DNA from 3 places in the Mumia sp. ZJ430 genome. Region 3 is predicted to be linked to each of the others. Evidence: riboswitches for the same ligand, from Rfam matches in the RefSeq annotation. Region 3 holds a riboswitch; each other region holds the start of a gene.
What was found. Region 3 has a riboswitch for cyclic di-AMP ahead of HCT63_RS20685 (transglycosylase family protein). Riboswitches for the same ligand answer to the same signal wherever they lie in the genome.

Region 1 (7,432 bases), 820 kb from region 3:
TCCTCGGACGTCTGGGCTCCGGGGCTGAAGGTGGTGGACACCTCCGCAGTCTATGTCAGGCAGGTCGTCCGCCCCAGTCCGTCGACACGCGGGTGTGGACGGCTCAGTTCATGTGGGGATCGTCGGGGAAGGTCGAGAGCATCGCGAGATCGCCGCCCTGGCGGCGCAGCACGTCGCGCCACAGGGCCTCCGGATTCGGCGAGAGGAGATCTTCGGCAAAGCCGTCGACGACGACCCACGAGCCCTCTTCGATCTCCTCCTCGAGCTGACCCGGACTCCAGCCGGCATACCCCGCGAAGACGCGCACACCGCGCAGTCCGACGTGCGTGCCGGCCGCGGGGATGTCGAGGTCGACGAGCCCGACGCGGTCGTACATCTCGCGCCACCCGTCCGGCGTCTCGACACCTGCCGAGGCCATCACGCCGATGGCCAGGGCCGAGTCCGACGACACCGGCCCGCCCGAAAAGACGGCCGACGGGCTCGCGACGAGGCTCGACCACTCCGGCAGGACGTCGGAGACCGACGCGTCGAGCGGTTGGTTGAGGATCACGCCCAGCGCGCCGCCCCCATCGTGGTCGAGGACGGCCACGACCGTACGGAAGAACGGCCCGGCGCCGAGCAGCGGCGTCGCGACGAGAAGACGGCCCCGGTACGAGCGGTGACGTGGCGACAAGTCGTCAGGCGTCTCGGCCGGCTCTTGCTCGGTCATCGGGGCCTCCTCACGCCGTCCGTCGCTCGCCTCTCAGCGTACGCCGTGCCACACCGGAACGCGGGCGTCCAGGCCGTAGGATGACGGAACCGTTGACCCACTGCCCCGAGGACGAGATGGCCGACACCGAACACGAGGGCGAGCTCACCGTCGACGAGCTCGCTGCGCGCGTGGGGATGACCGTACGCAACGTCCGCGCCTATGCGAGCCGTGGACTCCTCGACCCTCCGCGACTGGAGGGACGGACGGGCTACTACCAGCGGTCGCACGTCAACCAGCTCAAGCTGGTCCGCACGCTCCTCGATCGCGGCTACACCCTGCAGGCCGTCGAGAAGGCGCTGCAGGACAAGCCGTCCGCGACCGCCGACTACGCGCTCGACCTGATCGGCGTCCTCGACTCCCCTCTCGCCCGCGAGCAGGAGCCGGAGATGATGTCGCGCAGCAGCCTGATCGCGCTCACCGGCGTCCCCCGCGGCACCGACCTCGTCGAGCGGATGGTCGACGCCGGGCTGGTCGCGGTCGTCGACGACGACACCCTCGAGGTCTATCGCCCCGACGTGGTCCGCGCCGGGGTGTCGGCGATCGCCATGGGCCTGTCGCCCGAGACCGTGCTCGAGCTGCTCCCCGCGCTCTCGTCGCCGCTGCGCACGGTGGCCGACGACCTCGTCGCCCGCGTCCGCCACGACATCTGGCAGCCGTTCGCGCAGCGCGGGATGCCCGAAGAGGAGTGGAACTCGGTCGTCACGTCGATCGCCAACCTCCTGCCCGTCGCGGCGCAGGCCGTGGTCGCGGTCTTCCGTGACGAGCTCGGTCACGCGATCGATGAGGCGCTCGGCGAGGAGCTCGCGGCGCTGGCGGAGCAGAAGCCCGCGAGCTGAGCCCCGCAGGCCTCGCTGCGAAGAGACGACGGCCCCACCCGACGCTGGAGGGAGGGACCGTCAGGTGGGGCCGACCTCTGGGGTCGATGCTAGGTCGCGAGGCGGGTCACAGCCCACCCTTGTGGCGTGTGATGTCGCTCGCTCAGCCGCGGACGGAGATGCCACCCGCACCCTGGGGCACGAGCTCGACGAACACCTTGCCGGGCTCGAGCACGACCGGCTTGCCGCCCGCGACCAGCCGGACCGGCGCGCCGGCGTTCTTCTTGCTCCAGCGGGCCTCGAGCATGGTGCCGCCGTGGAGAACGACGGCCTTGCCTTTGCCGGTGAACACCGTCTCGGGGACGGGGTTGCCAGCCGGGTCGCGGTAGCCCGCGTCGGCCTGGCGCGTGAACAGCACGAGCACCGTGTCCGGGGAGAAGTCCTTGCCCTTCTGGGCGTGCCCGTTGACGCGCGTGTAGCGACCATCCGCGTACTTCCAGCGGGTCGCCGAACCCCGCGAGAAGCGGACGTCGAACGAGGTCGCCTTCTTCTTCGCAGCAGTCGGTGTCGCGCCGAACGGGAGGTAGGGGGCGGGGATCGCCGCCTTGCTGGACGCGTGCTGGTCGGCGTAGGCGTCGAGGTCGAGCAGCCGGTCGTACGGGGCACTCTTGGCGGAGTCTCGCGTGAGTGTGAGGTTGCCGGTGTCCTCGCTGTGGAAGTCGACGCCGGCGGCCTTGATCTTGCGGACGGCGACACCGGCGCCGCCGGAGGCGATGAGATGCCCACCGGTCGGCTTCACGAGCGCGATGTCGGTCGTACGGGTCGACCGTACGTGCCCGACCTTGTCCGGAGTCTGGGAGTAGAAGAATGCCGCGAGACGGGTCAGCCCACCCTCGACGAGCTCCTCGACGACCATGTCGGCCTCGGACAGCCCGTACTGCGGAGCACCGGCGGCCGTGTTCTCGATCTTGACGAGGAACGCGGGGTGGTCGGGCAGTCCCTTGGGCGCCGCCTTCCCGGTGAACGGGTTGGCACGGATCAGCGTCGCGGCATCACGGCTCGCGTCAGGCGTGTCGGGCGTCGGCTCCGGCTCGGGATCAGGCGAGCTCGAGCACGCAGCGACGAGGGCGAGCGCAGCGAGGGCAGCGGTAGCGCGCGCGGTCGCGCGGAGGTAGTTGCTCACGGGCATGCTCTCCATGGTGGAGCAGGGCCGGTGCCAGGTGTGGCACCGGCCCTGCCGTGTCGGTCTCGAGGGTCGTACGTCAGGCGCGCAGACGGACCGTGCCGGCGGACCAGCCCTTGGTCCAGATCCGCTCGACCTTCACGCGGCTCCCGGAGTAGGGCGCGTGGAGGATGCGGCCCTTGCCCCAGTAGATGCCCACGTGGTACTTGCGGGATCCACCGAAGAAGACGAGATCGCCCTTGCGGATGTTCTTCTTCTTGATCTTGCGCACGTGGCGGTACTGCGAGTTCGCGGTACGGGGCAGCTTCACGCCGGCCCTGCGGAACGAGTACGACGTGAGACCCGAGCAGTCGAAAGCGCCCGGGCCACTGGCGCCGTAGCGGTACGGGTCGCCCTTCTGGCGGGCAGCGACGCGCGAGGCCTTGCTGATGCGGGCAGCACGGCGCTTCTTGGCGGCGACGCGCTTGGCCTTCTTGCGGGCCTGCTTGGCCTGCTTGGCGGTCGGGGTCTTGGCTGCGGTGGTCTTGGCGGCCGCCATCTTGGTCGACGAGGTCGACGCCTTGGCGGTGGCGGCCTGCGACTCGCCGGCGGTCGAGACCACCATGACGAATGCAGCGAGCAGTGCGATGGGCAGCGCGACGAGGCGATGCATCCGGGGGTTCGCGAACATGAGTGCGTGGTTTCCCTTCCACGCCTGCGAAGTGAGCTGTCGGATTAGGGCCGAAGGATGGCCCTGCCCTTGCGGGCTTCACCCCGAGCACGCATGACCGCGGACGGTCTTCGTGCAGAGTTGGTTCCTCCGCTCCTGCCCCTGGGTGGGGGTCGATGATGGGGGCGTGTGCAGGTGGGGCAGGACTCGGCGTTTCCCACACACGATGTTCAGTTGTCGAGCCTCCGGGTCGCGTTCTCGGCTGGCTCATGTGAAGTTGTCCAGGCCCGTAGTCGAGCCGCGGGTCACCATAGACACGATTCGAGCCGAGTCTCAAACCCCCCCAAGCCATCACAAGACGTACATGGGCACCTGTCCAGGTACGGACCCCCTGAGATCACAGGGATCGAACGGGGTCGTCGTGAAGCCGCTCACATTGATCTCGGTTATGCATCGAGACGGTAACAGAATGGTTACGGCCGCAACGGCAGACTTGCCGGAACGGTCAGTTATCCGGCCAGTGCACGCAGCGTTGACACTGCGTTGATGACGGCTGCTGCGACACCGTCGAAATCAGCTCCCGACACTGCAGCGAACCGCACCGCCGTCTGGGCGACCTCCGGCTCCAGTCCGAGCGCAAGCAGCACCGCTGACGGCTCGTCCGAGCCGGCCGCACAGGCAGATCCGCTCGAGCAGACGATGCCGTGGTCGTGCTCGAGGGCGAGGAGCACCGCCTCCCCTGAGGTGCCGGGGAAGCAGAAGGACGCGTGGCCGGGGAGGCGGTGCTCGGCGTGTCCCGTGAGGAGTGCGCCGGGCGCGCCCTCGAGCACCTCGCGGACGAACGCGTCCCGCCCCGCGGCCAGGTCGGCACGCTCCTCGTCGCACCCTGGCCCCGTCGCCAGCCGCACAGCGGTCGCGAGACCGACCGCCGCCGCGACGTCCTCCGTACCCGACCGGCGACCGCGCTCCTGCCCTCCGCCGTGCACGAGAGGCTCCAGCGCGACCCCTCGGCGTACCCAGAGCGCCCCGCTCCCCTTGGGCGCACCGAGCTTGTGGCCGCTCAACGACAGCGCGTCCACGCCGAGATCGGCCGGATGGACCGCGACGGCCCCCATCGCCTGGACGGCGTCGGTGTGCATCAGCGCGCCGGCCCGGTGGGCGATCGCGGCGAGCTCGGCGACCGGCTGGAGGCTCCCGATCTCGTTGTTGGCGAGCATCACCGAGACGAGCGCGGTGTCCTCGTCGATGACATGCGCAGCCTCCGCGAGGTCCACCACGCCGTCGCCGTCGACGCCGAGACGGTGGACGTTGAAGCCGTGGAAGCGTGCCAGGTAGTCGCACGCCTCCAGGACCGCAGGGTGCTCGACGACCGAGGTGACGATCGCGCGACCGCGAGGCCGTGCCAGCGCCAGGCCCTTGACCGCGAGGTTGTCGGCCTCCGTACCGCCGGCGGTGAAGACGACCTCGGTCGGTCGGCCGCCGAGGGCGGTCGCGACCTGTGCGCGCGCCGCGGTCAGCGCACGGGCCGCGGCGTCGCCGAGCCCGTGGCGGCTGGACGGGTTGCCGAACTCTCCCGTGAGGTACGGCCACATGGCCTCCAGCACCTCACGGCGTACGGGTGTCGTCGCCGCCGCGTCGAGGTAGCGCACCTCAGCTCGCCACCTCGACGTCCAGCCCGAGGTCGAGGGCGCGGACGGAGTGCGTGAGTGCGCCGACGGAGATGAGGTCCACACCGGTCAGGGCGACCTCCCTGATGCCCGGCAGGGTAATCCCGCCGCTGGCCTCGACGAGCGCACGCCCGGCGATCGTCGCCACCCCCGTCCGCAGGTCCTCGAGCGAGAAGTTGTCGAGCATGATCGTGTCGACCCCTGCGGCGAGGACCGCGTCGATCTGGTCCAGCCGGTCCACCTCGACCTCGAGATGGACGGTGTGCGGGAGCCGTTCGCGCGCGACCCGCAGCGCCGCCGTGATCTGCTCGGGGTCGTCGCCGAGCACGGCGAGATGGTTGTCCTTGGCCATCACGGCGTCCGACAGCGAGAAGCGGTGGTTGTGCCCGCCGCCGCACGCGACCGCGTACCGCTCGAAGGCACGCAGGCCGGGCGTCGTCTTGCGGGTGTCGACGATGCGGACGCCCGTGCCGGCGACGGCGTCGACGTACGCGCGGGTCTGGGTCGCGATGCCTGACATCCGTTGGGCGAAGTTGAGGGCGACTCGCTCGGCGCGCAGGACGGCGCGGGCGCGGCCCTCGACCGTCGCGACGACCGTACCGGGCTCGAGGAGATCGCCGTCGCGGAGGACGAGGTGCACCGTCGTCGCAGGGTCGACCTGACGGAAGGCCGACTCAGCGACCCGTGCGCCGGCAAGGACACCGCCCTCACGGGCGACAAGGACGGCCGACGCCCGCGCGTCTGCAGGGACGAGCGTCTCGCCCGTGAGGTCGCCCCACGGAGCGTCCTCCTCGAGCGCGGCGGCCACGGTCTTCTCGACGTGAGCCTCGGTCAGCACGGGTGTCCTCCCTTGCGCACCCACGACAGGTGCCGGTCGAAGGCGTGGTCACGCTCGGGATGGTCGGTACGGAAGTGGGCGCCACGCGACTCCTCACGGGCGAGCGCAGCCATCACGACGACTCTCGCGACCTCGAGGAGGTTCGCGTCCTCGTACGCCGCGGTGGTGCCGTCGACCACAGCTCTCCAGCCGGCGAGGGTGTCGGCCGCCGCGGCGAGAGTCTGACCGTCACGGACCAGGCCGGCCGCGGCCCACATCGTCGCCTGGAGCCGCGCACGGTCCACAGGTGTCGCCGCAAGAGCCGGAGGAAGGTCCTCGTACGGGCTCGGCTCCCCGTCCCAGGGCGCGGGCGCCTGGACGCCGAGCGCGGCAACGCACCGGCGAGCCATCACCGCCCCCTCGAGCAACGAGTTGGAGGCGAGCCGGTTCGCGCCGTGCAGACCGGTGCAGGCCACCTCGCCGACGGCGTACAGTCCGGGGACGGTGGTCCGGCCGTCGAGGTCGGTCCGGACGCCCCCCATGAAGTAGTGCGCAGCGGGAGTGACGGGGATCGGATCCTCGTCCCAGCGCAGGCCATGCGCACGGCACCGGGCGTCCAGCCCCGGGAACCGGCGCGCGAGGAAGTCGGCCCCCAGCGAGGTGGCGTCGAGCCGGACGGGCTCTCCACCCTGCTCACGCATCACGCGGGCGATCTCGCGGGCGACGACGTCACGAGGGGCGAGCTCAGCGTCGGGGTGGGCCTCGCGCATGAACCGGTGCCCCCGCGCGTCTCGGAGGACGGCCCCCTCCCCGCGTACGGCCTCCGAGATCAGGCCGCCGCCCGGGACCGCCAGGCGCGTCGGGTGGAACTGGTACATCTCGAGGTCGCCCACGACCGCGCCAGCGCGCATCGCAACGGCGAGGCCGTCCGCGGTGGCCACCGCGGGGTTCGTGGTGTGGGCATAGAGCTGGCCCGCTCCCCCGGTCGCGAGCACGACCGCGTCGGCGACGAGCGTATGCGGCGGACCGCTGGGGTCGCCGACGATCGCGACCCCGGCGACGACTCCGTCGTTCACGACGAGATCGGTGACGAACGTGTGCTCGCGCACCTCGACGTCGCTGGCGTGCAGCCTGGCGACGAGCGCGCGGACGAGCTCGGCCCCCGTGGCATCGCCCGCGGCGTGCAGGATGCGTGGCGCCGAGTGCGCTGCCTCCAGCCCGAGCGCGAACCGCCCGTCGTCGCGATCGAAGCGGGTGCCCCACCGGACGAGGTCGGCAACGGCGTCGGGGCCGCCCCCGCACACGGCCTCTGCGACGGCGCGGTCGACGAGGCCTGCGCCCGCCGACAGGGTGTCGGCGACGTGGGCGGCGACGGAGTCCTCGACACCAGGACGTGAAGCCGGGTCGAGGACGACGGCGACACCCCCCTGGGCGTACTGGGTCGTCGACTCCGTGAGCGCTCCCTTGGTCACGAGGACCACGTCGTGGCACGCGCTCGCCTCGATCGCTGCGGTCAGGCCCGCGATGCCCCCGCCGACCACGACGACGCG
Region 2 (7,432 bases), on a different contig from region 3:
CCGCAGGCCTCGCTCGCCGGCGAGCACCGCCGTACCGGCCGCCGTCGTCGTCTTGCCGACTCCGCCCTTGCCCGTCAGGAGCACCACGCGGGTCACCCCGCGGCCTCGTACGGTCATTCCGGCGTCGACTCGACGCGCTTCTTCAGACCTTTGAGGGCGGTGTCGATGATGACCTTCTCGGCCTTGCGCCGAAGCATGCCGAGGAGCGGGATCGAGACCTCGACGGCGAGCCGGTAGGTGACGCGGGTCGACCCACCGCCCAGCGCGTCGAGGACGTACGCACCGTCCATGCCCTTGAGCATCGCGCCCGGCTCGGCGATCTCCCACTCGACCTTGTGGTCGCCGTCCCAGGTGTAGGCCAGCGTGTAGGTGTCGCGGATCGGCGTCGCGTCCAGGATGAACTGGACCTGCGTCGCACGGGCGCCGAACTCGTCGAGGGCGACGACCTGGGCCTCCTTCACGCCGGTCGCCCAGGTCGGGTACGTCGCGAAGTCCGCGATGACTGCCATGATCGCGCTGGGCTCCGCGTCGACCACGATGTCGCTGGTCGTCTGATCGGTCATCGAGAGCCTCCTGCTCGATCGTTGCTGGGCCCGACCTTATCGCGCGGTGCTGTCGGCCCCGGCACGCCCACGCGGCTCGCGCTCGACGTGGTCGGGAGCCGCTCCGACCACGCGGTCGGCGTCGAGGGTGTCGCGAACCTCGGTCACCCAGCGCTTGAGCCGGACCCGGTACGCCCGGTCGAGCGCGGAGCGCGCCCGCTCCGACCGCGGCGCGACCGCCGGATCGGCCTGGAGGAAGACATGGATCACCGTGCCTTCGGCGACCTCTTCCAGCCACACCTCGGCAGTGCCCTCGAGCCCACGTGAGACCGTCCAGCGCTTGCCCCGCAGACCCCGGTCCTCGAAGCAATCAAGCCGCACGTCGGCCAGCACATCGCCCCACGCGGCCTCGGCGCAGAGGACCTTCCGCAACGCCGACGGTGGAACCGCCGCGTACGTCTGGTCGATCACATCGACGGCCGGCATCGGGTCTCCTTTGGGGGTGCTCCGGTCGATGACTGTAACCTGCCCGAGGGGAAGTACGTCTTCTCGACGTACCCGTAATTCTTGAACGGAGGCAGCGTGCGTACCTACGCAACCCCGGCCACATACCAGGTCCCGGGCACCGGGAGCATCACGAACGACGTGCTGGCGTGGCTGGACAAGGACCCGGGACGGGTCGCTTTCCAGCGTCGGGTGGACGACGCGTGGGTCGACCTCACGATCACCCAGTTCCACGACCAGGTCGTCGCCGTCGCCAAGGGGTTCATCGCTGCCGGTGTGGCACCGGGTGACCGCATCGGCATCCTCGCGCGCACCAGCTACGAGTGGACCCAGGTCGACTACGCGCTGTGGTGGATCGGCGCCGTGAGCGTCCCGATCTACGAGTCGTCCTCGGTCGAGCAGATCGCCTGGATCCTGGCCGACTCCGACTCTGTCGGCTGCGTCGTCGAGAGCGACGTCCACGCGAAGCGGGTCGAGGAGTCGCGCGAGCACCTCCCCGCACTCAAGACGCTCTGGCGCATCGACGAGGGCCTCGACGGGCTCGCCGAGTCCGGCGCGAGCATCTCCGACGAGGACGTGGCCGCGCGCCGCGACGCCGTCGCACCGTCCGACCTCGCGACGATCATCTACACGTCGGGCACCACCGGCCGGCCCAAGGGCGCCGAGCTGACCCACGCCAACTTCATGTTCGAGCTCGCCGGCTGCATCGAGATCCTGCCTGCGATCTTCGACCGTGACGACGCGGTGACACTGCTGTTCCTCCCGCTCGCGCACGTGTTCGCCCGGATCATCGAGGTCGGGTCGATCCGCGCAGGCGTCAGGCTCTCGCACACGCCCGACGTCAAGAACCTCCTGCCCGAGCTGGCAGAGATCAAGCCGACGTTCATCCTGGCCGTCCCGCGCGTCTTCGAGAAGGTCTACAACGGCGCCAGCCAGAACGCCCATGCCTCGGGCAAGGGCAAGATCTTCGACCTCGCGACCTCCACGGCCATCGCGTACAGCCGTGCCCGTGAGTCCGGCAAGCGCATCGGTCCGGTGCTCAAGGCGAAGCACACCGTGTTCGACAAGCTGGTCTACACCAAGCTGCGTACGGCCATGGGTGGCCACGTTGAGCACGCCATCTCCGGCGGCGCCCCGCTCGGCGAACGCCTCGCGCACTTCTTCTCTGGCGTCGGCATCACCGTCATCGAGGGGTACGGCCTCACCGAGACGACCGCCGCGCTCGCCGCGAACATCGTCGAGGACTCCAAGATCGGCACCGTCGGACGCCCGCTCCCCGGCACCGAGGTGCGTGTCGCCGAGGACGGTGAGCTGCTGTTCCGCGGTGGCCAGGTCTTCCGCGGCTACTGGAACGCCCCCGAGGCCACCGCCACGGCGATCGACGCCGACGGCTGGTTCCACACCGGCGACGTCGGCGAGATCGACGCCGAGGGCTTCGTGTCGATCACGGGTCGCAAGAAGGAGATCATCGTCACCGCAGGCGGCAAGAACGTCGTCCCAGCCGTGCTCGAGGACCGCGTCCGCGCCCACGTCCTGGTCAGCCAGGCCGTCGTGGTTGGTGAGGGCAAGCCGTTCGTCGGCGCGCTCGTCACGCTCGACGCCGAGGCGGTCGGCCCCTGGCTGGAGCAGCAGGGCCGAGCTGTCGACACCCCGATCGCGGAGCTCGCGGAGGACATTGACGTCATCGCAGCGGTCCAGACGGCCGTCGACGAGGCCAATACGCACGTCTCGCGCGCGGAGTCGATCCGCAAGTTCCGTATCCTCCCGATCGACTGGACCGAGGAGGGCGGCCAGGTGACGCCGACCCTCAAGCTCAAGCGCAACGTCGTGATGCGCGAGCACCGCGACGACGTCGAGTCCCTCTACCAGTAGCTCGGCATCTGCTTGCGTGGTGAGCGCACCGTTGGCGTGCGGCCGTTGGTGGGGCTGGGCGTCCACCCCACACGCACTCGTGGACGCTGCCGCACCGACGTACGGGTGGGCCTGCGGCTGCCGTCGGTGCCTGCGGATGTCGGTTGCTCAGTAGCCACGTCATCTGGCCGCGTGACGACAAAGCCCCGGCCCACCGCGAGGTGGACCGGGGCTCTTGCCGCACGCGCGTCACCCGACGCGGTGCCGCACGCGCGTCACCCGACGCGACGGACTCCGCTCACGGGCATCACGTCCACCGACACGACCTCGACGCTGCGGCCGGGACGCGGGGCGTGGACCAGCTTGCCGTCACCGAGGTAGATGCCAACGTGGCTGACCGGGCTGTAGTAGAACACGAGGTCGCCCGGGCTCATCGACGAGCGGGACACGGACGTGCCCATGCCCGACTGCGCCGACGACGAGTGCGGCAGCGACACGCCCGCTGCGCCGAACGCGGCCATCGTCAGACCGGAGCAGTCCCAGCTGCCCGGACCCGCTGCACCGTACACGTAGGGCTCACCGAGTTGCGCAAGCGCGAAGTCGATCGCCTTCTTGGCGCGGCCGGAGGCGTTCACCTTGGGCGCGCTCGACGAGGCACGGTCGTCGTCACGCGAGGTGCCGCCGCCGTGATCGCCGTTGTAGACCTCTTCGCGCTCCGCGGGCGTCAGCCGCGCCACCACGGCCTCGGCCTCCGCGACACGCTTGTCGAGGGTCGCCTGCTGCTTCTTCATCTCGCCCTGGGCATCGGAGATGACCTCGAGCTTGGACGAGAGCTGCGTGCGGCGCACCTTCAGCTCGTCGGCCTCGCGCTCGAACGCTGCCAGGCGGTCGGCCTGCGTGCTGTTGTACGACTGCAGCGCCGCCAGGCCGTTGAGGAACTCGTCGGGATCACCGCTCGCGAGCAGCTGGGTCGTAGGGCCCATCGGCGAGCTGGTAAGACGGTCGGTGATGGTCTTGGCGAGATCGTTGCGGACCCCGTCGACCTCGGACTCCTGCACCTTGACGTCCGCGCGGAGCTTCTTGATCTGCTTCTTGGCGCCCTCGACCTCTGTCTTGAGCTCGAGGTAGCGCTCGTTCGCCTGCTCGGCTTCGTGGCTGAGCTTGGCCACCTTGCGCTGGGCCTCTGCAAGGCTCGGCGCCTGGGGGTCTGCTGCACTCGGCGACGCACTGAGCGTCGCGGCGAGAACCACTCCTGAGCCAGCGGCGATGGCTGCCTTCATCGACAGCTTGCGGCCGTTCCGCACGTGGGACGGTCTCCTTCGCGTTCTCGACGCCTACCGGGTGAGCTGACGGGTTCGGGCCAAGAACGTGCCCTACCGCGCCCGTGGTGCAGCGCGGATTCACCCCAGGAACGCGTGGGTCCCCGGCTCCGGCGTCGATCGGGGGACCTCGGCCGAACTAGGCGGCTTGCCTGCGCTCTCCGGGGTAGAGAACTCCTCAGGCACGCGAGCCTCACCCTACGCAAGGTGGGGGCCAAGAATCAACGACGACAGGGCCCGATTGTGCACGGTGTGCTTACTCACCCTGAACCTCACGGCTCGTCGGGCGCCTCGCTCTCGACCGACGTCACGAGCCGGAGCGGTGGCACGAGGCCGGCAGAGCTCAGTGCGGCGAGTGCTGCCCCCTCCTCGGCGTCGAGCCGTACGGCGTCGTCAGGAGGCCCGAGGAGCGCGGTGACGACGCAGTCGCCGCACGCCCGGGGGCGCGCCAGGCAGCGGGCGCAGTCGATCGTGAGGGACTCGCCGTGGCCCGTCGCCGGTCCCGGCTGCTGGTGGAGCACGCGAGATTCGTTCATGCTCGGCACGCTACGACCGTGGGCTGACAGAAAGCGGGACCAGCGACACGCCGTACGACCCGGCGATTCGTCCGTGATGTCAGAGCCGCGACCTAACGTCACCCTCATGAAAGCCCCCTCCCCCGCGTCGCCCGTCCCCGTCCAGGGGACTCTCGACGAGCTGGGCCGCGACCTGTCCGCCGTCACGTTCTGTGTGGTCGACCTGGAGACCACAGGCGGCTCGGCGTCCGCCGGCTCGATGATCACCGAGATCGGCGCGGTCAAGGTACGCGGTGGCGAGATCCTCGGCGAGTTCCAGACCCTCGTCGATCCCGAGGGCGAGATCCCGACCTTCATCGCGGTGCTGACCGGCATCACCGACGCAATGGTCGTCGGCGCTCCCCGCATCGGCGAGGCGCTGCCGTCGTTCCTGGAGTTCGCGCGCGGCACGGTGCTCGTCGCGCACAACGCGCCGTTCGACGTCGGGTTCCTCAAGCACTTCTCGGCCGCGCTCGACCTCATGTGGCCCGGCTTCGAGACCCTCGACACCGCACGCCTCGCACGCCGCGTCCTCGTGCGCGACGAGGTCCCCAACTGCAAGCTCGGCACCCTCGCACGCCACTTCCGCTCCACGACGACGCCCAACCACCGCGCCCTTGCCGACGCGCGGGCCACTGTCGACGTGCTCCACGCGCTACTCGAGCGCGTCGGCACGATGGGCGTGACCACGATGGAGGAGCTCGCGACCTTCAGCGCGCGGGTCAGCCCGGCCCAACGTAAGAAGAGCCGGCTCGCCGACCACCTCCCGCACTCCCCCGGCGTCTACCTGTTCCGTGACCGCCACGAGCACGTCCTGTACGTCGGGACGTCCAAGGACCTCCGTACCCGGGTGCGCTCCTACTTCACGTCGAGCGAGACCCGCACCCGCATGGGCGAGATGATCGCGCTCGCGACCCGCGTCGAAGGCATCACCTGCGCCACCGCGCTCGAGGCGCAGGTGCGCGAGCTCCGGCTGATCGCGCACCACAAGCCGCCCTACAACCGGCGCTCGCGCCATCCCGAGCGGGCAACCTGGATCAAGCTCACGCGCGAGCCGTGGCCGCGCCTGTCGTACGTCCGCAAGACCGACGACGACGCCGACTACCTCGGCCCGTTCACCCGGCGCGCCTCGGCGGAACAGGTCGCGTCCGCGCTGCACGAGGCGTTCCGCATCCGCCAGTGCTCCGGCCGTCTGCCGCTTCGTCCGTCCCGTACGGCGTGCGCGCTCGCCGAGATGGGGGGCTGCCTCGCCCCGTGCGACGGGTCGACCACCGACGCCGAGTACGCCACAGAGGTCGAGCGTGTCCGTGCCGCGATCCTCACCGACCCGGTCGAGGTCGTCGAGGCCTCCACCGACCGCATGCGGACCCTCGCCTCGCAGGACCGCTTCGAGGACGCCGCACGAGAGCGGGACCGCCTCGTCAGCCTCCTGCAGGCCACGCACCGCAGCCAGCGGCTCTCGGCGCTGCTCTCGTGCAGGGAGGTCGTCGCCGCTCGCCCGCTCGACCCGGCACGGCGCGAGTGGGAGGTCCACATCGTCCGGCACGGTCGGCTCGTGGCGGCGGGCGTCATGCCGGCGACGACACCGTCCCGCCCGTGGGTCGACGCCCTCCGGGCCATCGCGGAGACAGTGGTCCCGGAGCAGGCCCCGGCCGCGACGGCCGCGGAGTCCGAGCTCGTGCTGCGCTGGATGGAGTCCGAGGGCGTCCGCCTCGTGGACCTCGACGGCGAGTGGGCGAGCCCTGCCCGCGGGGCCGGCCGGCACCTTCCGATCGTCGAGGCCGCAGAGCGATCACGTGCGCTGGCCGCCCCCTTCGACGAGGCCGGGGGCGACGGCTGGCGCACCGAGCACCGGCCCCGTCGATGACGAGTAGGCTGCCCCGCGTACCCCGACTCGTCCGCCAGGAGGGCCCGTGATCACCGCGATCGTGTTCATCAATGCCGAGGTCGACCGCATCCCCGAGGTCGCTGAGGAGATCGCCGCCCTCGACGGCGTCAGCGAGGTCTACTCGGTCACCGGGCACATCGACCTGATCGCGCTCGTGCGCGTCCGTCGGACCGAGGACATCGCCGACGTCGTCGCCGACCGCGTCAACAAGGTCGCCGGCGTCCGCTCGACCGAGACGCACATCGCCTTCCGGACGTACTCCCAGCACGACCTTGAGTCGGCGTTCAGCATCGGCGGTGACCTCGAGTAGCGAACCCGGCCCTCAGACCTCGCGCTGAGAGGCCGCGGCCCACTCGTCGAGTGCACGCAGCGCCGCACCGGAGTCGAGCGCCTCGCGCGCCAGCGCCGTGCTGCGTTCCATCCGCGCGAGAAGGTCGTCCGTGGACCCCTCGTATGCGGCCAGACCCGCGCCGGCGTTGAGCACCACGGCGTCCCGTACGGGGCCCTGCTCGCCCTCGAGCACGCGCCTGAACACCGCGGCGTTGTACGCCGGGTCGCCACCGCGCAGCGCCTCGGCCGACGACAGCGCGATGCCGAGGTCGCGGGGGTCGAAGGTCTGCTGAGTGACCGACTTGGCCCCTTCCGGACCTCCGACGACCCACACCTGCGACGTCGTCGTGGTGGTGATCTCGTCGAGACCGTCGTCCCCGCGGAACACCAGCGCGTCGAGGCCCCGGCGTGCGAACACGCCGGCGACGACTGCGGCCATCCGGG
Region 3 (7,432 bases):
TCGGGCGCAGTCGCGCGGCAAGTCTCCGGTGCCGCTGGTGGGCTCGTCGGGCGACGGGAGCCACGTCGACCCATCCACGATGGCCGCGTCCGAGCTCGCGGAGCTGATCCAGGAGCTCAACACGCAGATGCACGCGGCCGCCGAGGAGCTGCAGTTCGAGGTCGCAGCGCGTCTGCGTGACGAGATCGGTGACCTCAAGAAGGAGCTCCGTCAGATGCAGGCCGCCGGCGCGGGGTGAGGACTCGGGGTCTCGATACGCCGGCTCGTTCTCGCCGGCTACTCGACCACCGAGGGTCGGCCTGGCCACGCGTCGGGATCCATCGCGTACACCCATCGCATCCCGGGCCACTCGGTCACCGACCAGAGCTCGCGCCGCTCGGGCCACGCGGCGATGTCCTCGCACCCCGTCGGCAGCACGCCCTTGTGCCGCCGGAAGTCGCCGGGCGCTCCGACGAGGAGGTCGCCCGCGTTGCCGCGCCCCTGGCTCGTCGTCACGTACCACCGGCCGTCGAGAGCAGTCACGCCCTGCATCCGCGCCGACTGTGCGGCGTGCAGCTCGGTCGGGACCGCGCGCCCGGACCCGTCTCGTACGGGCAGGTGCGTCGTCGGGTCGAGCGTGAAGCGCCAGAGCCGCTGGCTGCGTCCGACGCCGCCGTACTCGCCGGCCACCAGCGCGGGCGGCTCGCCTGGGGCCCCGTACGCGACGGAGAGGAACGAGTACCGCAGGCGACTGCCCTCGTCGCGGCTCCAGGCAGACAGGCGCGCGTACTCCGGCAGCACGACCTCGTACCCGAGCCGTCCGGCCACCCCGCGGCCGCGCCCGCTCAGGTCGAGGCGGAGCAGGTCGGAGATTCGGAACAGCACGATCCCGGCCCGCGTCGCCGCCACGTATAGGTACGGGCCGTACCAGGCGATCCCGCCGGCGTGGATCGGGACCGGGCGGGCCCGCACCCCCCACGGCGTCCTCACCGCGCGGACGAGCAGGACGTGCCGATATCGCCGTGCCGCGAGATCGACGAACGTGAGCCGTGAGCCCGTACGACGCGGGCGGTGGTGGGCATACCAGGTGGCGACGAGGACGTCCCGGTCCGTCGCCCCCTCCTGGGCGTCGGCGGAGGTCGTGACGCCCTGGGGATACCAGTGCTCCGTCTCGGCGTCCGTCGGCTCCCAGGCGAAGCCCTTCGTCACCGCGCTCCCGGGGACGTCGGCCTCGCGCAGCCGCAGCACCGCTCCGTCGAGGAGCGAGGGCACGTCGAGCGGCTCTCCCGCGCGCAGCAGAGCGTCCCGGGCGGCCGGTCGTGTGAGCGCTCCGCGCAGGCCTACGTGTCTCACCGTCACGGGGCTGAGCATCTCGCGTTGCGGGTCCGCGCGCACCCTCTGGCACAATGGCGCAGGGAGGGGAGTATTCCTTCGTCGACCCGTCGTCATCACGGCAGCACCAGGTGCAGCCCGGCGGGTCGAGTCGTGCCAGGCGCGCTCTACGCCGTCGCGGCGGAAGAGACCTCCGGCCTGACGAACGATCCGACCGGAGGAACCTGCCCGTATGAACGTCACACCGCTCGAATGGTGGATCACGATCGGCGTCACCGTCGCTGTGCTGCTGTTCGACGTCATCGTGATCGCCCGTCGCCCGCACGAGCCGTCGATGAAGGAGGCCGGGCTGGCGCTGACGGTATACGTCGGTCTCGCCATCGCCTTCGGTATCTGGGTGTCGAGCTTCCACGGCGGCCAGTACGGCCTCGAGTTCTTCACGGGCTGGCTCACCGAGTACAGCCTGTCGGTCGACAACCTGTTCATCTTCATCATCATCATGGCGAGCTTCAAGGTGCCTCGGGTGTACCAGCAAGAGGCCCTGATGATCGGCATCATCCTCGCGCTGATCTTCCGCGCGGTCTTCATCGTGCTGGGTGCGGCCGCGATCAACAACTTCAGCTGGGTCTTCTACATCTTCGGCCTGTTCCTCGTGTGGACCGCGTACGGGCTCGTCAAGAGCTATCGCAACCACGATGACGAAGAGGCTGGCGACAACGCGGTCGTCCGCTTCGCCGAGCGCCACTTCAGCATCACGGACGAGTTCCACGGCATGAAGATGGCGATCCGCGTCGACGGCAAGCGCTTGCTGACGCCGATGTTCTTGGTGATCCTGGCGCTGGGCAGCACCGACCTGCTGTTCGCGCTCGACTCGATCCCGGCGATCTACGGCATCACGCAGGAGGCCTACCTGGTCCTCACCGCGAACATCTTCGCGCTGATGGGCCTGCGTCAGCTCTACTTCCTGCTCGGCGGGCTGCTGCAGCGCCTGGTCTACCTGTCGCTGGGCCTCTCGGTGATCCTCGCGTTCATCGGCGTCAAGCTGGTGCTCCACGCGCTGCACACCAACGAGCTGTCGTTCATCAACGGTGGTGAGCACATCGACGTGCCGGAGGTGCCGACGCTGGCCAGCCTGGGCGTGATCGTCGTCGTCCTCGGCATCACCGCGGCTGCAAGCCTCTGGAAGACGCGCAACCAGCCGCCTCCGCAGCGTCCTGACGAGCACGAGGACATTCCTCAGGCCTGACGCGGCCGCGCTGCGCGTCCCTCGCCTCGGCGGTGAGTCCGGTCCCACCCAGAAGCATCGGGTGGGACCAGGCTCACCGCCGTCGTGCGTGAGGGCCGGGTACGGGGGCGAAGAGGGCGCGCCATCGTGGTCCGAACGAGGGTGCAGGCCCGTCATAGCCGAGCGAGACGAGCTTGCGGTGTACGAGGATGACGAGGGCACGTGGACGGGCGAAACGTGCGCTCGTGATCTGGACGTACGTGACGCCGTGGTCGCGAAACCCCTCGTACCGTCCGATGTCAACATTGAACTGGTGGACATCCTCGGCGTGCTGGCGCCCTTCGTACTCGAGAACGAGCAGCCATCGATGGTAGAGCAGGTCGGCGCAGCCGAGGAACCTCCCCTCCACGAAGAGGTCCACGTTGACCTCAGGCGTGGGAAGTCCGGCCATGACGAGCATCGCACGGACCTTCGACTCGCGAGGCGAGCGCGAACGCGGGTTCAGCATCGGTAGGACCTCGAGTGCGCGGTCTGCGCCGGGGCGCCAGGAGTCGCGGATCGCGAGCTCGGCGAGCTCCTCATGTGTGGCGTGACCGTGGCGGAGGAGCCAGTCGCCGGCGGCGACGAGGTCGATGAGGGGCTCCTCGGCACAGCATCCGAGGAATGCCGCGGCGGGTGTCACCCCGCTTGCGTCGAGAGGCGGCATCTCCTTCGTCCGGTGCACCATGATGCCGTCGAGTGCGACGTGATGGTCGTCCGGCACCACGAAGCAGATCGGCTCCAGAGGGAGGTCGTCGTACCCGAGCATCCGGAGGCGCGTGCCGTCGGTGGGCTGAGCGTACGAAGGCACCGCGAGCGCCGCGGCCGCAATCTGGTCGCTGTCGGTCATCGCGTGATCCGTGTGCACCCAGGTCTCGGGATGAAGGCGGCGAAAACGCTTGCCGAGGAGCAGCTTCGGCGAGAGTCCGAGCGCGACCAGCTCGTCGCGCGAGAACGGGCGGTTGGTCAGCTGAACTGGAAGCGGTGTCGGTGCGGGCATCCCGTCATCTCACGCGTCCTCGCGGGCTCCGTACATCGCCTGCGCGCGCACCTGTGGATGCCGCGGAGCCGAAGGCGTGTGTGGAGAATGCGGGCGCGGTGACTGAGGTCCCACTGTGCGGGCCTCGGTGGGACCGGACTCACCGCCGCTCCGCCGCCCGGCCGCCCTGAATGTGGTCACACCGCCACGCTTGGGCTTGATGTCTTGTTTGTGTGGGTTAGCCTGACGGAGGCCTCGCTCGTACGCCGAGTCCCGCCCAAGGGCGAGGCCTACCCCGGATGGCCGGTCACGGGGGCCGGCGAACCTTGATCTGAACGGGCGGGAGTGGGGAACCCATCTCTGGAGCCTTGGCTCCTTGGGGTGAAGCCTTGCCGCACGAACAACGCGGCAGGCCGGGCACCTTCGGCCCGAACCCGACAGCTAACCCCACAGGCGTTGTGAAGGGACAACATGTTCAACGCCCTCCGCGTCGCCCGTCGTGGCGTCGCTCTCACGCTGGCGCTCGCCGGCATGGTTCTGGGGATGCTGGTCTTCACCAGCACGCCCGCCAACGCAGCCAAGGACAAGACCTGGGAGCGCCTCGCCAAGTGCGAGTCAGGCAAGCGCTGGCGCATCAACACCGGCAACGGCTACCACGGTGGCCTCCAGTTCAGCGCGGGCACCTGGCGTGCGTACGGCGGCAAGAAGTACGCCTCGTACGCCCACAAGGCCAAGCGGCGCGAGCAGATCGCGGTCGCCGAGAAGGTCCTCAAGGGGCAGGGCTGGGGCGCATGGCCCGGCTGCTCCCGCAAGCTCGGTCTGAACAACAAGCTCAAGCGCGAGAAGTGGCAGGGGTTCGCCAGGAGCGACCGGTACGCCAGGAAGGGTGCCATCGGGCACTTCCCGCGGTGGTGGCGCAAGAAGTTCTGGTGACGCCTCGCCTGACGTGACACCCGGACCCCGGTGGGCTCTCATTCGAGCTCGCTGGGGTCCTTCACGTAGGTCTTGGCCCCGTACGCCGCGCGGTTGACGACCCACGTGATCGCCCAGAGCACGACGCCGATGCCGAGGAGCAGTCCGGCGACCTCGTACTGCTCGGCAGGACGCCCGGAGAGTGGCGTCACGAGGTAGAGCGACGTCACGCCGGCGATGACCGGGAGCACGGTGGGGGTCACGAAGTGGTCGTCGTCGACCGGGTCGCGTCGCAGGACCAGCACCGTGATGTTCACGATGGTGAACACCCCCAGCAGGAGCAGGGCCGTCGTCCCGCCGAGCGTGGCGATCGCGTCGTCGCTGGCGCTGAACACGTACGTGATGAGGCCGCACGCGATCACGGTCGTGAAGAGGATCGCGACCCATGGCGTCTGGCGGCGCGCACCTACATGGGCGAGTCCCGGCGGGAGCACGCGCTGCTTGGCCATGCCGTAGATGAGCCGACTGGCCATCAACATGTTGATCAGTGCAGTGTTGGCGACGGCGAACATCGTGATGAACGGATAGATCTCGTCGATCGGGACGTCCGGGGCGCCGCGTTCGACGACGGTGAGCAGCGGCGTCTCCGAGGCGGCGAGCTCGCCGACCGGGACGAGCGCGACGGCGGTGATGGACACGAGGACATAGATGATGCCCGTGATCGAAAGGCCCGTCAGCATGATGCGAGGGAACGTGCGGACGGGGTCCTTCGTCTCCTCGGCCATGTTGACCGCATCCTCGAAGCCCACCATCGCGAAGAACGCCAGCGAGGTCGCCGTCGTCACTGCGAGGAAGACGTTCTTCTCGTCAGGCGTGTCGAACGCGACCACTCGGGAGAAGTCGGCGTCCCCCTGCGTCATTGCCCAGATCCCGACGAGGATGACGAGCGCCAGGCCAGTGAGCTCGATGAACGTGAGCGCCACGTTGGTGAGCACGCCGTGCGCGACACCGCGCAGGTTGATCAGCGCCAGCAGGACGATGAACGCCAGCGCGACGAGGAGGATGCCGGTCTTGTCCAAGCTCAGGTTGAACCCCTGGTCGACGCTGCGGGCGACCAGCCGCGATGCGGTCGAGGCGGACGTGATCCCCGACGACATCACGGTGAAGGCGACGAGGAAGGTCAGGAAGTGGATCCCGAACGCCTTGTGGGTGTAGAGCGCGGCACCGGCGGCCTGGGGATACTTCGTGACGAGCTCGAGGTAGGAGAAGGCCGTCAGCGTCGCGATCACGAAGGCCAGGATGAACGGCAGCCAGGCCGCGCCGCCGACCTCGGCCGCGACGTCGCCGGTGAGGGCGTAGACGCCGGTGCCGAGGATGTCTCCGACGATGAAGAGCAGGAGCAACTTGGGGGTGAGGAACCGGCGGAGCTCCGGGGCGCGGCCCTCGTCGGTGGCAGTGGCATCGGGCCTGCTATCGGTCATGACGCTCCTCGTCGTTCGGTCCTGCCCCACTCTCGTGCTCGTGGCGTATGGGTGCAATCCGGCTCGCCAATAGGGGAGGACATCGAACATGTGTTCGAGTCCCGTCGTATCCTGTGGCCGTGGGAACGAACAGGCGGTACGGCAGCGACGGGCGTGCCGTCGAGCCGCGCGACGGCGGCGCGGTCCGACACGTGTGGGTGTCGTTGAGCCGGTACGAGGCCGACGCGTACCCCGGTCTCGTCATCGAGTGGCGCCGCGAGTCCCAGGGCTGGGTCGCGCGCGTTGCGTTCGTGCCCGGCAAGCAGGGGGAGGGGACCCTGGTCGAGCAGTGGGTCGAGGCGAAGCGCCTGCGCCCTGCGGGGCCGCCACCCCCGCCGCTGGTCGAGTAGCCCTACGTCAGCTCCACGCCTGCTGCGGTGACGAGGAGCGTCTCGAGGACGGCCGACACGGCGGCGCCGGGCTCGCGCCGGGTCTGGCGGTGGCGGGCGACGACGCGGCGCGACCCGAGGCCGGGAAGTGACACGACCTCGACGCCGGTCGCGAGGTCCTGCTTGAGGGCGAGCGCGGGGACCATCGCGACGCCCTCGCCTGCAGCGACGAGCGCGTGCGCCGCCTCGAAGCTGGAGAACTCGTGCGCCGTACGGAGCCGACCGCCGAACGTCCCCGCGAGCCGTACGAGCGCGCGCGCCGCCGCCACCTGCTTCTCGGCGCCGAGCCACGTGGCGTCGGCGAGATCGGCCAGCTGCGTCGGGGTCGGGAAGGCAGCGGGGATGACGACGCGCCACGGCTCGTCGAGGAGGATGACGTCGTTCATCCCTCGAGGCGCGCCGACGGGGGAGTCCTCGTCCTGCTCGACGAGCGCGAGATCGAGCTCGCCGGCGCGCAGCAGGCGGAGCGCGTCGTCGGGCTCGTGCTCGGCGACGACGACGTCGATACCCGGAAACTCCTCGCGGACCCTGCTCAGCGACGGGCCCACGATCGCCTGGATGGACGTCTGGAACGCTCCGACCGCGACCCGTCCCGAGACTTCCTCGCCCATCGTCGCGAGCGTCTTGCGGGCCTCGACGAGCTCGGACTCGATCCGCTCGGCCGTCTCGGCGAGAACGCGGCCGGCGGGAGTGAGGGTGACGCCGCGCGGACCGCGTACGAGCACGTCGAGACCCTCCTCCGACTCCAGTCGTGCGATCTGCTGGGAGACCGCTGACGGTGTGACATGCAACTCATCTGCTGCCGCCAGGATGCCGCCCGTCCGATAGACGGCCAGCAAGTACGCGAGACGGCGGGGGTCGAGGGAAGGCATTTAGTAATACTAAACGCCGGATCAAGAAAGGGTCGATTGTGCTAAATGCGATCCGCACGCAGACTGAACGAGTCGCCGCCGGGGCCTCGCGGTGAGGCAGCAGGCGACACCCCTTCCCACCCAGTACGACCTCTCGGAGCCGCACATGTTCTCGTTCGCTGACTTCGTCACCGCCCTCGGGTGGT

Region 1: linked by a shared signal. The riboswitch ahead of HCT63_RS12085 (C40 family peptidase) and the one ahead of HCT63_RS20685 (transglycosylase family protein) in region 3 are both predicted to bind cyclic di-AMP.
Region 2: linked by a shared signal. The riboswitch ahead of HCT63_RS18360 (C40 family peptidase) and the one ahead of HCT63_RS20685 (transglycosylase family protein) in region 3 are both predicted to bind cyclic di-AMP.

What each region holds. Positions count from the first base shown of each region.
Region 1 is NZ_JAAHFK010000002.1:1,141,313-1,148,744, forward strand. It holds gene HCT63_RS12065 (DUF3039 domain-containing protein) at 1-41, opposite strand, end outside; gene HCT63_RS12070 (YqgE/AlgH family protein) at 104-709, opposite strand; gene HCT63_RS12075 (MerR family transcriptional regulator) at 790-1,587, shown strand; gene HCT63_RS12080 (DUF3048 domain-containing protein) at 1,730-2,755, opposite strand; gene HCT63_RS12085 (C40 family peptidase) at 2,829-3,419, opposite strand; cyclic di-AMP (ydaO/yuaA leader) riboswitch at 3,426-3,587, opposite strand; gene HCT63_RS12090 (cysteine desulfurase family protein) at 3,908-5,047, opposite strand; gene nadC (carboxylating nicotinate-nucleotide diphosphorylase) at 5,049-5,903, opposite strand; gene nadB (L-aspartate oxidase) at 5,897-7,432, opposite strand, start outside.
Region 2 is NZ_JAAHFK010000004.1:442,044-449,475, reverse strand. It holds gene HCT63_RS18380 (ArsA family ATPase) at 1-96, opposite strand, end outside; gene HCT63_RS18375 (SRPBCC family protein) at 114-563, opposite strand; gene HCT63_RS18370 (polyketide cyclase / dehydrase and lipid transport) at 600-1,028, opposite strand; gene HCT63_RS18365 (long-chain fatty acid--CoA ligase) at 1,125-2,918, shown strand; gene HCT63_RS18360 (C40 family peptidase) at 3,173-4,201, opposite strand; cyclic di-AMP (ydaO/yuaA leader) riboswitch at 4,213-4,362, opposite strand; gene HCT63_RS18355 (hypothetical protein) at 4,489-4,752, opposite strand; gene HCT63_RS18350 (DEDD exonuclease domain-containing protein) at 4,859-6,637, shown strand; gene HCT63_RS18345 (Lrp/AsnC ligand binding domain-containing protein) at 6,684-6,968, shown strand; gene trpD (anthranilate phosphoribosyltransferase) at 6,981-7,432, opposite strand, start outside.
Region 3 is NZ_JAAHFK010000002.1:321,538-328,969, reverse strand. It holds gene uvrB (excinuclease ABC subunit UvrB) at 1-238, shown strand, start outside; gene HCT63_RS08140 (hypothetical protein) at 277-1,338, opposite strand; gene HCT63_RS08135 (TerC family protein) at 1,544-2,557, shown strand; gene HCT63_RS08130 (hypothetical protein) at 2,631-3,575, opposite strand; cyclic di-AMP (ydaO/yuaA leader) riboswitch at 3,862-4,024, shown strand; gene HCT63_RS20685 (transglycosylase family protein) at 4,026-4,487, shown strand; gene HCT63_RS08120 (APC family permease) at 4,526-5,947, opposite strand; gene HCT63_RS08115 (hypothetical protein) at 6,067-6,336, shown strand; gene HCT63_RS08110 (LysR family transcriptional regulator) at 6,339-7,247, opposite strand; gene HCT63_RS20245 (hypothetical protein) at 7,393-7,432, shown strand, end outside.